One region of the Mangrovibacillus sp. Mu-81 genome, then DNA from elsewhere that is predicted to be linked to it. Evidence: predicted binding sites of a transcription regulator. Region 1 holds the regulator's gene; the other holds the start of a gene.

Region 1 (7,241 bases):
TGGATGAACATTTGATATTCCTGTTCCATTTTGTATTCATCGATTGCAAGTTCCACCATTTCCGTTATCCGGAGCTGCAGCTTTTTCAGCCTGAATGTACTGAATGAATCAAATGAAACAGGTATGCTGCCAACGAACACCCGATCCAGGCTTTCCCTTACAAATAAAGGTTCATTCCATTCTTCCAGCATTTGATCCAGTTCAGGCCGTTCCCCCATTCTCATATCCGAGACGATTTCCAGAATCTGTTCAATTTCAGAGATATCTTCATAGAAAAATTGATTCCTTAGAATGTCTTCCGCCCAATCGATACACTTGTCACAGAGAATAAAGTCTATTGTTCCTTTCATCAGGCGGTCCATTCCGTTAGTCGGAGCCGAAACATCTATAGTAAGGTTATAATGTGTTTTATTTTGAAAAAGCGTTTCATGAAACCATGATGTCAAATCATGCTTGGTCAGGCATTGTTGAAGCTTTAATGCATCATTTTTCTGTCTGAAAATGAATTCAATCAAACTTTCTCCCCTCCTAAAAAGCCGAAATCCCTGCTTTATATATATGGGGAGCTTGTATGAATTAGAAGTTTGTTTGTGAATTAATTGCATAAAAAAGAAAAGGCAGCCGCACCTTTTCTTTTTTATCCGATCTATTCTCTTCTGTTCCGGCCGTCGATGAGTACAGGCTGGGCGAGGTATTTGATTCTTTCCATGATTCTCGCTGCTTTCAGCTTTTCTTCTTCTCCACGCTGGGTGTAGGTCAAGTGATGCGTAAGTTCATCAAAGTTGAAGTTTGATGTGAAGAAAGTAGGGAGATTTTCAAGCATTCTGTACTGGAGGATGGTTCCGAGGATTTCATCCCTTCCCCAGCTCGACATCGTTTCAGCACCGATATCATCAAGCATCAGGACCGGTGCAGCTTTGACCGCTTCGAGTTTTTCGTTGAGAGAGTTATCTCCGAGAGACTGCTTGATTTCACGGAAAAACTCCGGCACGTACACAATCATGGAAGCCACTTTACTCTGAGCAAGTTCATTTGCAACCGCTCCGAGAATATAGGACTTCCCCACACCGAATTTTCCGTAGAAATAATATCCTTTCATCCGTTCTTCAGCTGAATAGTTTTCCACAAAGTTCTTCGCAAGACGCACAGCCTCCAATCTGCTTTTCGAATCAAGGTCGAGTGTAGAGAAGGAAGCTTGAAGAATATCTTTTGGTACATATAAGCTTTTAATCAGCTTTTGGGAACTTGTTCTTTCATCATGGACCACTTTTCTTGGGCACCGGTGATATTCGATATCAATCGTGTTTCCACGGATGACCAAATGAGGGTCATACCCCTTCATCATATTCCGGCATTCCTGAAGAGAGGGGCAGTCCCTGCATTCCTTGCTTTGGGAAATATATTCATAAAGCTTCATCAGGCTTTCATTCACCATTTCCGATGTGACTTGATCACGATTCTTATTGATGAAGTCCCTTACATCCTGATTTTCCAGGATTTCTTTTTTCATTTTTTCATAGCGCTGCTGAAATGAATTCGATGCCGCCAGTTTTTTTAGGGTGTTATTAATTTTTTCCACTTTGTCATTCACCTACTTCCTGAATTTTTTCAATTCCTCTTCAAGCTTTTTCTTTTCAGCTTCAAAGTCATAATCATCACTTTCTGAAGAAGCGGGTTTTTCATCCTTGCTTCCACCCTCTTTGAACCAATCCGGGAGCTTTTCTGTCCGTACAGGTTTTCTTCTATTGGATTTGTTTTCTTTTTTCCCTTGTGCCCACTCGAGGTATTGCTGGTGCTCTTTCTTAGCAAGTTCCATTGCCTGCCCGGCTGTCTCCACTTTCTTACGCGCCCAGTGTGAAGCAATTTTTTCCATATACCCTTTTGTGAGCTTCATATCCGTTTTCAAAAGGACATACTGAATGAGCACATTCATGACCCCGACCGGCAGTTTTTGTGACAGCAGTACTTCTTCGACAGCCTGCAGGTCTGATTTAGAAGGGCTGCTTCCGTTCGAGATATCCGAAAGAACGTCCTTCGGGGAAGTCGTTTCGAGATACTCCAGGAGTTCATCCTCCTTCGTTAACGGCTTGTCCGTTCTTTTTCCTTCCCGATTGGGAGAAATCCTGGGAGCTAAATCCGGCAGCTTATCCCCGGTTTGAAGCTGGTACCAGTCCCTCGCTGCTTTTCTCAGCATTTCGAGGTCGATTTCATCCTCCGAGTCCATGGAGCTCAAGATCAGATTCTTCATAGGCAAAGGATCGATTCCGTATAAATAACTCAGCTTCTTAACCGTTTCCTTCACCTTTATCGTGAAAGCTTTTCTCGGTACCATCACCTCTGACAGACCAGTGAGCAGCAGTTGAAAGTCAAAGTCCACCTCATCGAGAGGGAGCCCGGTACCGTTCTGATAGTGGATGAATTTCTTGCCAGCATCGGTTTCTGAATCAGCATTGGCATCATGATTCAGGAAATTGATGTTCTGTTCCGATGTAAAGACGTCCTGAAATGAACGGGTGATATTACTGTATTGATCCATATCAACAGCCTGGTCGGTAAAGAATTGCTTTAGACGCATATAATGGGTACGTCCTATTTTCTGATACAGATATACATTCAGCATGCCGTCACGAAAGAAATTTTGAGGCAGAAGGGGGCTTTGCAGTTCATACACAAAGCTTCGTTCTCCTCCGCTTTTATTTTCATAAACTTTTAATAGGCCGATTCCTTCAAGCTTCAACCTCGCTTCGTATACTTCCTGCAGATTTGCAGAGAGAACGTTCATTAAATGATAATGAGCAGATCCTGAGGACCAGAGCCTGTTTTCCTCCACTTCCCCCCATAGACTCATATATAAGCTGTAAGGAGCAGCACCGATCAGAGGCTGATAAAGGAATGTAATAATCTTGCGGTCATATTCCTGAAGCATCCCGTTAGTCGCTGCGATGTAGTGATCGATCGGCTGTATTTCATTCCAATGCTTCTTCATAGTCTGATTCAACCTTTCAAAAATAAATAAAGAGAAAAAGAGCTAAAGAATGTCTCTTCAGCTCACGACTTTACTCTTTTTTTATTAATTCTTTTAATTCGTCTATAAATACATTGATATCCTTGAATTGTCGATAGACGGATGCAAAACGTACATACGCCACTTCGTCCACCATTGCAAGCTCGTCCATGACCATTTCGCCGATTTTCACCGATTCAATTTCAGATGTTCCTTGATTTCTGAGTTCTTTTTCGATATCCAGCGAGATTTTTTCCAGGCGCTCAAGGGGGACGGGCCTCTTCTCACAGGCCTTGATCAACCCGCGAAGGATTTTTTCACGGCTGAATTCCTCACGAACTCCTTCCTTTTTCACGACAATCAGCGGGAGCTCCTCCACTTTTTCGAATGTCGTAAATCGGAAGTTGCATTCTTCGCATTCTCTCCGCCTTCTGATCGAGCGTCCTTCATCAGCGGGACGGGAATCGACTACGCGGGTCCCATTATGCTGGCATGACGGGCATTTCATATTATCAGCTCCGTTTTAAATAACTATTACTTCAATCATATAAAAAAGCTGCCGCATACACAAGCATAATAAGGATTTACCGTTATTTTACCTTTGTCAATTGACTGCCAAGCGTTTGATAATAATGCCTGATCTGCGCTTTCAACACTGTGTATGTACCGAAAATCTTCCCTTTATCCGCACTCACTTTGAAGTCGACAGCCGTTTCCAGGGGACGGACGGTGATTACGGTTGCAACGATAAACAGACGTGGAGTCCCGTTTTTCCGGACCGTGATCTCCCCTCGTTCCCTGGATTCCGAAATGACCTCGTACTCTGAAGACGAGAATAAGTCCAGTACGGCATTGAACGCAGCTCCATGCATCGATTTATAATACTCGGAACGCAAGCCCGGATCATCATTCTGATCCGACGTTTCACATTCTGATTGAAATCTCTTAAACAAGGTTCGTAATCCACTCATTTTCCTGCCTCCCTTTATATATCCTTATTTTACACGAAAAAGGCTGAGTTGAAAATTGAGGATTGAGAATGGCGGGGTTCATCCCTTTTGTCTCTAGTCATCAAAAAAGGGATGCACTGTCATGCATCCCTTTACGTTATCGCTATTAAAGTGCTTGAGCCTGTGATTTCTTCACTTGGACAGGACCCATTCCCCTAGGCAGCTCGATTGTTTCACGAGTATCCGCACCAAGAGCATCTGCAATATATTCAGCAGCAATATTAGGATCTAAATCACCGCACGTATATACATCAATACTTGCATAACCATGTTCAGGAAAACTGTGAATGGTCAAATGCGATTCAGAGATGATCACAACTCCGCTCACACCTTGAGGAGCAAATTTATGAAAGGCTACCTCACGTACTTCAGCACCTGATTTCAGTGCAGCATCTACAAACGTTTTTTCAATTCCTACAACATCATTAAGCTTTTCGAAATCGCAACCCCATAGTTCCGAGATTACGTGACGACCCATTGTTTCCATTGATCGTTTCCCCCTTTGACATAATTTTTTTCGTCAAAATGAACAAGTCCCTCGGCAAAATCTTAACTACCACGGGGGAAAGTTAGTCCGAAGAGGTCCTAACCCTTTAAGTAGCTAAATCAGTATTCATCTGCTTTTAAGAAGTTCACGAAAAATAGTATACTTTGTTTAATATTCTTTTGCAATAAAATTATTAAAACTTTTTTGAAAGAAACCTCCTTGAATCCGCTGTTGATTTCTGTGCAAGACTCGCTTTGTCAGCCAGCATAAAAGAAAGAACGCCCCCGGGAGGACGTTCGATTGGTTTTCTTATTATTTTTGTTGGTTCTTTCAAACGTTCACTTCTGTTTTGACATCCATTTTGGCGGCGACATATTTTGCGAGGTCGACTACGCGGCAGGAGTAACCCCACTCATTGTCATACCATGCAAGCACTTTGACTTTGCGGTCCCCCATTACCATTGTGGATAATCCGTCGATGATGGCGGAATGAGGATTTGTATTGAAATCAATGGAAACTAACGGTTCGGTTGTATATTCGACAATTCCGTTCAGAGAACCTAATGAAGCTGTAATGAATGCCTCATTGATTTCTTCAGCTGTCACATCTCTTTTCACATCTACCACCAGGTCGACAAGCGACACGTTTGGAGTAGGTACGCGAAGGGCCATTCCGTGCAATTTGCCTTTTAATTGAGGCAGTACGAGTGACAGCGCTTTCGCAGCTCCCGTTGTCGTAGGGATGATCGATTGACCGCATGCTCTCGCCCTTCTCAAGTCCTTGTGTGGATTATCAATGTTCTTCTGATCATTTGTATAGGCATGGACTGTCGTCATCAGGCCGTTGTCGATTCCAAATTGTTCATCCAGCACTTTTGCTACAGGAGCCAGGCAGTTTGTCGTACAGGATGCATTTGAAATGATGTCGTGCTCTTCGATATTTAATGCGCTTTCATTTACACCCATGACAATGGTGATATCCTCATTTTTTCCTGGTGCTGTGAGGATGACTTTCTTGGCGCCGGCTTCCAGGTGAAGACTTGCTTTATCCTTGGAATTAAATTTACCTGTTGCCTCGATTACAATATCAATGCCCAGGGCTTTCCAAGGTAATGCTTTCGGATCGCGATCACTTAATAATTGAACTCTTTTCCCGTTTACGATAATGGCATTTTCTTCGGTCAGTACTTCGGCATCGAATGTACCGTGATTTGTGTCATACTTAATCAGATGTGCCAGTGTGGTTGCTGGATAGCTTGCATTAATCGCAACAACCTCTAAGTTCTCTTCCATAATCGCTTTTCTGAAAACCATTCTTCCAATGCGTCCAAAACCGTTAATCGCAATTTTCGCCTTCATAAATCCGGCTCCCCTCTATATTAATGTTATACTTATATGTTTATTAACTAAAAATAGTATAACATATTTAGAAAAATAGTTAATAAGTAATTTGCTGATTTTAAATGTTTTATTATTCTGACAAATTATATTCTACGTTCTTGTGAAAAATGATGTATAAAATACATAAATTCCACTTCAATACCACTGTTGATTTCCGTGGAAGACTTCGCTTTCCGCGGGTGACCCGTGAGCCTCCCCGGCTTCGCCTGCGGGATAGAAAAGCGGAGGGGCTTTGCTCAGAAACGGGTGGCATAAGGCGAATCGGCCGCGAAGGCGTTCTTTGCCTTCTTGGCCGATTTGACATATGACATGTGCCTCTAAGCCCCGGAGCTGGACAATTAGAAAAGCGGAGGCGGCTCGCTCAGAGGCGACAAGCATAAGGCGAGCAAGCCGGAAAGGCGCTTTTTGCCTTTTTGGCTTGATTGACTTATGACCTCGAGCCTCTAGCCGCCGGAGCTGGACAATCAGAAAAGCGGAGGCGGCTCGCTCAGAGGCGACAAGCATAAGGCGAGCAAGCCGGAAAGGCCTTTTGCCTTTTTGTCTTGATTGACTTATGACCTCGAGCCTCTAGCCGCCGGAGCTGGACAATCAGAAAAGCGGAGGCGGCTCGCTCAGAGGCGACAAGCATAAGGCGAGCAAGCCGGAAAGGCGCTTTTTGCCTTTTTGGCTTGCTTGTCTTATGACCTCGAGCCTCTAGCCGCCGGAGCTGGACAGGTCTCACATAAGCCACTTCTCCCGCAGGAGTCTGCGTCTTCCACTCCAATCAACAGCTGGATTTGCCTAAAAACATAAATTAGTTTAACTCAATACTTTTCTTCAGTAAAACTTGAGCCTACAATTAGAATCCAACTGGGGAATATGTTCTCTAAGGATATTAATGAATCGCATTCAAGCACATAAAAAACCGGCAGGGATGACCTGCCGGTTGTGGTTAAGTATTATGGTCTTAGATTCCAGTCCTTTATTATCTGGTTGAGCTGTTTTTCAGTTTCTTCGATTGTTCCGTTGTTGTTGATGACGGCATCGGCGAGTCCGACTTTGTCTTTTAGCGGGAACTGGGAAGCGATTCGTGAAGATGCTTCTTGCTTGGTGAATTGATTTCGTTTCATCAGCCTCGATAATTGCGTTTCTTCATCTACATATACGACGATTGTCCGGTCGACCATCCATGTCAGATCACTTTCATATAGAAGCGGAATGTCCATGATGATCGTGTTTTTCCCTGAATCTGCGGCTTGATCTTTCTCTGACAGCATCATGCCGCGTACGGCAGGATGAACGATGCCATTCAATTTTCTTCTCATTTCTTCATTATGAAATACAATATTCCCTAGTTTTG
Region 2 (7,241 bases), on a different contig from region 1:
ATGTCCAGTTCGATCAAACACTTGCATATAATTCCTTTTATTAATAAATTCATTTCATGAATTTTGATCCCGCAGTCTGGCTCTTTTTGAGAATTTTTAGTAATATACAAAGTAAGGAAAATAAATTTAAATGTTCCTTTTGGAAGGTTTAGTGAAATATGTTTAAGTGAATATGTTTACTATACCCATAAAAAACCTTCACCCCATTAAAATCTATTCAATTCACGATTAAAATGAATCCCAATTGTCTAAAATAATCATATATAGTTTTAAGACTGATTGAATCGTTAGGAGGTGGCTTTGTTGAACGCTCGCAATATCATGGTTTTCACTTTGATCGTTTTAGCATTCGTAGGCTTGGGATCTTGGCTAATAGGAAATCCGCTTGGACTTCTTCGCAACATACTTGTCACTGCCGCCGTTATCGGCATCATTTTCTTTATTTACCGTCGATGGTTCAGCCATAGAAACGGCGCTGGAAGCAATGACCAGAGAGCGTTTCTTAAAGCAGCCAAACAATCCAAAAAGAGATTAAAGAAAAAATCGACTGTCAAGACACAGAAATCCACTGTCTCTCCACTGTCAAAAAAGCGCTCCACCCGAAAAAAATCCAATGCAAATTTAACGGTTATTGAAGGAAAGAAAAATAAAAAAAACAATCGGGCATCGTTTTAAGGTGGCCCGATTGTTTTTTTTATTATCTTAGTACGTCCATTTTTGCAGAAAAGTTTCTCCCTGAAATTTCCCCATTTGAATCAATTCACTCTTTTTTTCTTTAGACAGTTCAAATTCTGTTGTCAGAACACCTTCAGTCGGTATGAAGATGATGTTTTTAGCATGCTTTCTGGAAATATATCTGGAATCGTGCGCATCTTTCATCGTCTGAAAGAGAGCGGTGTATAATTCGATGGCGTTATCTACTTTATGCTTGGGGCGTTCAATTAAGTTATGACTCAATTTCACCCCTATAACAGGACGGACTTTTTTAATGTTTTCTCTGTCAAACAACCACATAGGGAAGTTACTGAGTATCCCTCCATCTGCTACTAGACTGACTCCTTCAAGCGAACGTAATTTCACAGGTTCAAAAAAATAGGGAAGACTTGCACTCATTCTGATGGCACGGGCAACCGGAAATGTTTCAGGGGATATTCCATATTTTTCTAAGTCATCTGGCAAAACAAGCAGCCTGCCGTTCGATAAATCCGATGCGATGACTCTCAGCGACTTTTCAGGAAGGTCTGCAAAGGTATATATCCCCCTTGCTTTAAGTTTTCCCTCAATCCAATTTTCGAGAGCTGCACCTTTGTACATCCCTAACCGATAATAGATCCTGAACCATTTAATGAAAGGAATCGGGATCAAGGAGTTTGAATCCAGCAGCTTCTTGATATTCATTTCTTCCATGATCGATTTCAATTCACTGCTCGTGTAGCCCGCAGCGATGAATGCCGCCACTATGGCGCCGGCACTTGTACCGGCCACACGCTTAAACCGCAGCCCTTTTTCTTCAATTGCCTGATAAGCACCTATCAAGGCGAGCCCTTTGATCCCTCCGCCAGAAAATACCCCATCGATGTCCACAGGCTCCACTCCCTCAATGCTGTTTATACATCTTTAATTTGTAACAATGAAATTTAGAACAAGAAAAGCGGAGGCGGCTTGCCCAGAGGCGACAAGCATAAGACAGGACAGCCACAAAGGCGCTCTTTGCCTTTTTGGCTGGCATGGCTTATGTCTCGAGCCTCTAGCCGCCGGAGCTGGACAATAGAAAAGCGAAGGGGCTTTGCTCAGAGGCGGGTGGCTAAGACGAACCGGCCGTGAAGGCGTGCACTTTGCCTTCTTGGACGGTTTGGCTTATGACATGTGCCTCTAAGCCCTGGAGCTGGACAATAGAAAAGCGGAGGCGGCTTGCTCAGAGGCGACAAGCATAAGACAGGACATCCACAAAGGCGCTTTTTGCCTTTTTGGATGGCATGGCTTATGTCTCGAGCCTCTAGCCGCCGGAGCTGGACAATAGAAAAGCGGAAGGGCTTTGCTCAGAGGCGGGTGGCTAAGACGAACCGCCATGAAAAGCGGAAGGGCTTGTGAGATGGATACCTCCGCTAACGAAAAAAAGAAGAGGAACAGGTCCTCTCCTTTTTCACTATCTATTTACAATCCGCATTTAAGCTGTGCACCACAGTTGGTACAAGTATTACAGCCGCCCATGTCTTTTACAGTGCCTTTCCGGCAGACGGGGCATGTATTTCCAACTTCAGATCCAATGGTCACATCGGTTGAGCGTACATCCTGGATGGTGTCCAGCAGTACGATCGGTTTCTTTTCAGTTTTTACTTCTTCTTGAATCTCTTCTTCGTCAAAGCTGTTTTCTTCAGCTTTCAGGGTGAGAACCTGCGAGTCACGGCTGCCGTCTACGTAAACGGTACCGCCTTTTGCTCCGCCGTTGTAAAGTCGTTCATATACCTTCTGTACTTCGTCCACGGTATATCCTCTAGGGGCATTTACCGTTTTGGAAATGGAGCTGTCGATCCAGTTCTGGATGACACACTGAACATCGGCATGTGCTTCCGGAGCGAGATTCATTGATGAAATGAACCAATCCGGCAAGTCATTCGCATCAGCTTGCGGATTACGCTTCAGATAGTCTTCCACTATATCCGCTTTCACTTCAATGAATTTACCCAGACGGCCGCTTCTATAATATGTGAACGAGAAGTATGGCTCAAGGCCGGTCGATACCCCGACCATCGTTCCGGTTGATCCTGTAGGGGCAACCGTCAATAAGTGGGAGTTGCGGATTCCGTTAGTCAGGATGCTATCACGTACATCTTCAGGCATTTTTTTCATGAAACCAGTTTCAATGAACGCCTTTCTCAATCTGTTTGTTTCTTCTTCGGTGTCACCTGTCAGGAACGGGAAACTTCCTTTTTCTTTCGAAAGTGCCACTGATGCACGGTAAGCCGTCGTTGCGATGACCTCAAACACCTCATCCACCAGCTTGTTCCCTTCTTCGGACCCGTATTCTTTTTCACAGTAGATCAGAAGGTCCGCAAGACCCATAACACCTAATCCGACACGGCGTTCACCCAGTGCCTGCTTCTTGTTTTCCTCCAGGAAATAAGGTGTTGCATCGATGACGTTATCCTGCATGCGTACACCGACTTCAACCGTGCGTTTAAGCTTTTCAAAGTCCACTGTTTTTGTTTCTTTGTCAGCAAATTGTGCCAGGTTGACCGCAGCAAGGTTACAGACTGAAAATGGTGCGAGGGGTTGTTCTCCACATGGGTTTGTAGCGACAACCTTCTGACCGTATGCTTTAGCGTTGGTCATATCGTTTGCATTATCGATAAAGAAGATTCCCGGTTCTGCAGAGTAGGTTGCACATACGTTGATCAGGTTCCACAGCTCTTTCGCCTTGATTTTTCTGTATGTTCTCACTTTATAACCAAGCTTTTCCCACTCGCGTACATCCCCGATATTGTGCCACTCTTCATTGTAGTATTTCATCTGATCGGCATCATAGCTCTCTACATCCGGGAAGCGCAGTTCATATTCTTCATCTTTTTCTACTGCCTCCATGAAATCACTTGTCAGACAGACAGAGATGTTTGCACCTGTCAGGAATTCCGGGTTGTGTACACTGTATGTACCCCCCGTCCGTAATTTCTCTTCGGCATTCCTGATGATCTTTTCGTTGAATCCACCATAGCCGGGGATCTGTTTATAGTTGATAATTCCCTGATACATCGCTTCTTCCTGCTCTGTCAGAGGAGTGAATTTCAGCTTATCTTCTGCTGCTTTCTTGATATTCTCGTCTTCTGTATTCTCAAGCAGATAGCGCAGGATACGCGGGTTCTGCATTTTAGAAATAATGAATTCGATGATGTCAGGGTGCCAATCTGTTAACATTATCATTTGTGCCCCGCGTCTTGATCCGCCTTGCTCGACCAAATGGGTCAATTTCGCGATATCATCAAGCCACGATACAGATCCCGATGATTTACCGTTGACTCCTTTTGCCAGGGTATTGCGGGGACGTAAGGTCGATCCGTTCGTTCCGACACCTCCGCCTCTGCTCATGATTTCCATGACCTGCTTGCGGTGCTCGGAGATCCCTTCACGGGAATCCTGTACGAATGGCATCACGTAACAGTTGAAGTAGGTCACATCCGTCCCGGCGCCCGCTCCGTATAACACACGTCCTGCAGGTACAAAATTCAGATTGACAAGTTCATGATAGAACTTCTCAAACCACTCTTTCTTTTTTTCAGGAGTCTCTTCCACTTCTGCCAAGCCTGTTGCGTTTCGCTTTGCAATTTGTTCATAGTAGACTTCCAGAGGCTTTTCTATGACATCCAGCGTGCGTGTCACAGTGCCCGTTTCGATTTCCTGCTGTTTGTCAATCGCACTTCTGTATTCCTCTTCGATCCAGACATCAGCTTTTTTGTTTTCCCAATCAATGGATGTGATATAGCCTAATCCACGAGCCGGGAATTTTGGATCTTCTTTGATCGTCAACACGACGAAGTCGCCTTCTGATAGAGTAATCTTTTCAGTGTCTTTGAAAGAATAACGGTCAATCATTACCAGGCGGGATACACCTTTATGTGTAGTTTTCATATCCGGGGTGATAGGATGGACTCGGGGGAATAATCCAATATCCTGATTCAATCTTTCTTTGTCAAGTGTCATTGTTTTTTTCGACGCAACAGTCATATAGACAGCTCCTTCTACCATAAATAATTCATTAATATTCTTTTAGCTTGTTTCATATTTGCAATTAATACGTTATCACATGCTCATTCTAAAATCAATAAATAAACACAATATATGGTGTATCCAATATTTTTCGACACACCATATATTGTGTATTGGTCAGAAATTTATTTTTTTGTCAAACTTCTAATAAGCAGAAAATGATAGAAATCCGAAGAATCCCATAGATAATATTCCTATTTCAAACGAAAATCTATTAATTTGAGAGTTGATAAACTTTCATCTTCAGGAATCGTTGGTAAAATAGGAAAAAAGCGACACACCTCGCTTTTTCTTAATAAAAGTTTTTTAACGTTTAAAATTCCACTCATCGGATTCATATCGGGTTTTCGCCAGGTTTTCTACATATTGTGTTTCCTCTTCGGAAAGGATATATGATTCAAGATTGATATTCAATCCTTCTTCAAAACCTTTCTTAAATGCTTCCCTTGCCATATCCATCGTAACTCTCTCTGAAGAAATCTCATTCATGGCAACGGCTTTATTTTTGAACGCTTTTTGCATACGCTCTTTTACCCGTTCGGAAGGATATTTAAACAGGCTGAAAAGCTTATCTTCATCCAGATTTAGAAGGATGGATCCGTGCTGGAGTATGACCCCTTTTTGACGGGTCTGTGCACTGCCTGCAACCTTTCTTCCCTCTACCACCAATTCATACCAGCTCGGTGCATCGAAACAGACTGCAGATCTCGGGTTCTTCAATCCTTCCCGTTCTTCCGGTGTTTTCGGAACGGCAAAGTAGGCTTCGAGCCCAAGCCCCTGGAACCCTTTCAGTATCCCTTCTGAAATGACCCTGTATGCTTCAGTTACGGTTTTGGGCATTTCCGGATGATCTTCAGAGACGATGACACTGTAAGTGAGCTCTTCATCGTGAAGTACCCCTCTTCCTCCGGTCGGTCTCCGTACAAAGCCCAGACCATGTTCCTTTACTGCAGCCATATTGATTTCTTTTTCCACTTTTTGAAAATAACCAACTGAGAGCGTTGCAGGATCCCACCCGTAAAAACGGATCGTCGGAGGGATTTTCCCTTCACTGTGCCAATCAAGCAGCGCTTCATCGAGCGCCATATTATAAGAAGGGGAACAATTGCCTGAATCGATGAATCTCCACGTTTCTTTAGACATTTTACATACCTCTTTTATTTATCAGCTTCTGAAAACACTATGTATTCAATCCGTTACTAGTCTACCAAATCCTTATGCAAAAACAAAGAAAAACAGATTGGAAACTCTTTTCTGTAAATAGTAAATTTCTTTTGATTCTGGGGTAGATCATGAATATAATAGGAGATAGTGCATTTGCAGAAAGGAGCATGAAAGCAAGATGGATGGTTTGTTTATTCTATTAGTCGTTCTTGGCGGAATTATCGCTTATTCCCTTTTTACGTACTTCAATCAAAAAAGAGTGGTCAATACATTGACAGAGGAAGAATTTAAAGCTGGTTACCGTAAAGCCCAGCTGATCGATGTGCGCGAATCCAATGAGTTTGACAATGGTCATATCCTTGGTGCCCGCAATATCCCTCTTTCCCAAATGAAAATGAGACAAAAAGAAATCCGCAATGATCAGCCTGTATATTTGTACTGCCAAAGCGGCATGAGAAGTGCACGTGCAGCCCAGATGCTTCGCCGCAAGGGCTACCGTGATCTTCATCAGCTAAAAGGCGGATTCAAAAAATGGACAGGCAAGATTAAGCATAAGAAGTAAAACAAAGAAAGGATTGCCGTGGCGGCAATCCTTTCTTTGTTTTATTCTTTAGTGAACTGAGCGCCTGTACCTCTACTCCTTAGAGTGTTACTGTGCTGCTTCTGGAGTGTAGCGCAGGATCGGTTTTCTTGCTGCAAGGGTTTCGTCCATTCGTTTGACGATGGTGGTGTGCGGTGCTTCCTGGACGATTTCCGGTGTTTCTTCTGCTTCTTTTGCTATCTGGATCATGGCATCGATGAACGAATCCAGTGTCTCTTTTGACTCTGTTTCAGTCGGCTCGATCATCATGCACTCTTCTACGTTCAACGGGAAGTAGATGGTTGGCGGATGATAACCGAAGTCAAGCAGCCTTTTTGCAATATCGAGTGTGCGTACACCCAGCTTCTTCTGACGCTTTCCGCTGATGACGAATTCATGCTTACAATGACGATCATACGGAAGATCGAAATGCGGAGCCAATCTTCTCATCATATAGTTTGCATTTAGGACGGCATTTTCGGTCACTGCTTTAAGTCCATCCGGCCCCATCGTACGGATATACGTATACGCCCGCACATTGATGCCGAAGTTTCCATAGTAAGGTTTCACACGGCCGATTGAATCGGGACGATTGTAGTCAAATTCAAATTGATCGCCATTTTTTACAAGAACCGGTTTAGGAAGATACCGGATCAGGTCTTCCTTCACGCCGACCGGACCGCTTCCCGGCCCTCCGCCTCCATGAGGACCTGTAAAGGTCTTATGAAGATTCAAG

What was found. Region 1 encodes NrdR, which represses ribonucleotide reductase genes. Its sites were predicted from a motif close to AACACNATATATNGTGTT; they were not measured.
Region 2: a site for NrdR is predicted at 4,824-4,841, ahead of V6B33_RS12720 (vitamin B12-dependent ribonucleotide reductase). Genes of this name have one in related genera too.

The regions. Positions count from the first base shown of each region.
Region 1 is NZ_JBAJHU010000004.1:193,606-200,846, forward strand. It holds gene V6B33_RS11570 (putative sporulation protein YtxC) at 1-515, opposite strand, end outside; gene dnaI (primosomal protein DnaI) at 647-1,579, opposite strand; gene V6B33_RS11580 (replication initiation and membrane attachment family protein) at 1,592-2,986, opposite strand; gene nrdR (transcriptional regulator NrdR) at 3,057-3,512, opposite strand; gene V6B33_RS11590 (cytosolic protein) at 3,595-3,975, opposite strand; gene speD (adenosylmethionine decarboxylase) at 4,121-4,501, opposite strand; gene V6B33_RS11600 (glyceraldehyde-3-phosphate dehydrogenase) at 4,832-5,860, opposite strand; gene coaE (dephospho-CoA kinase) at 6,841-7,241, opposite strand, start outside.
Region 2 is NZ_JBAJHU010000005.1:117,286-124,526, reverse strand. It holds gene V6B33_RS12730 (SA1362 family protein) at 295-675, shown strand; gene V6B33_RS12725 (patatin-like phospholipase family protein) at 703-1,584, opposite strand; gene V6B33_RS12720 (vitamin B12-dependent ribonucleotide reductase) at 2,155-4,719, opposite strand; gene V6B33_RS12715 (lipoate--protein ligase family protein) at 5,068-5,904, opposite strand; gene V6B33_RS12710 (rhodanese-like domain-containing protein) at 6,104-6,487, shown strand; gene gcvPB (aminomethyl-transferring glycine dehydrogenase subunit GcvPB) at 6,575-7,241, opposite strand, start outside.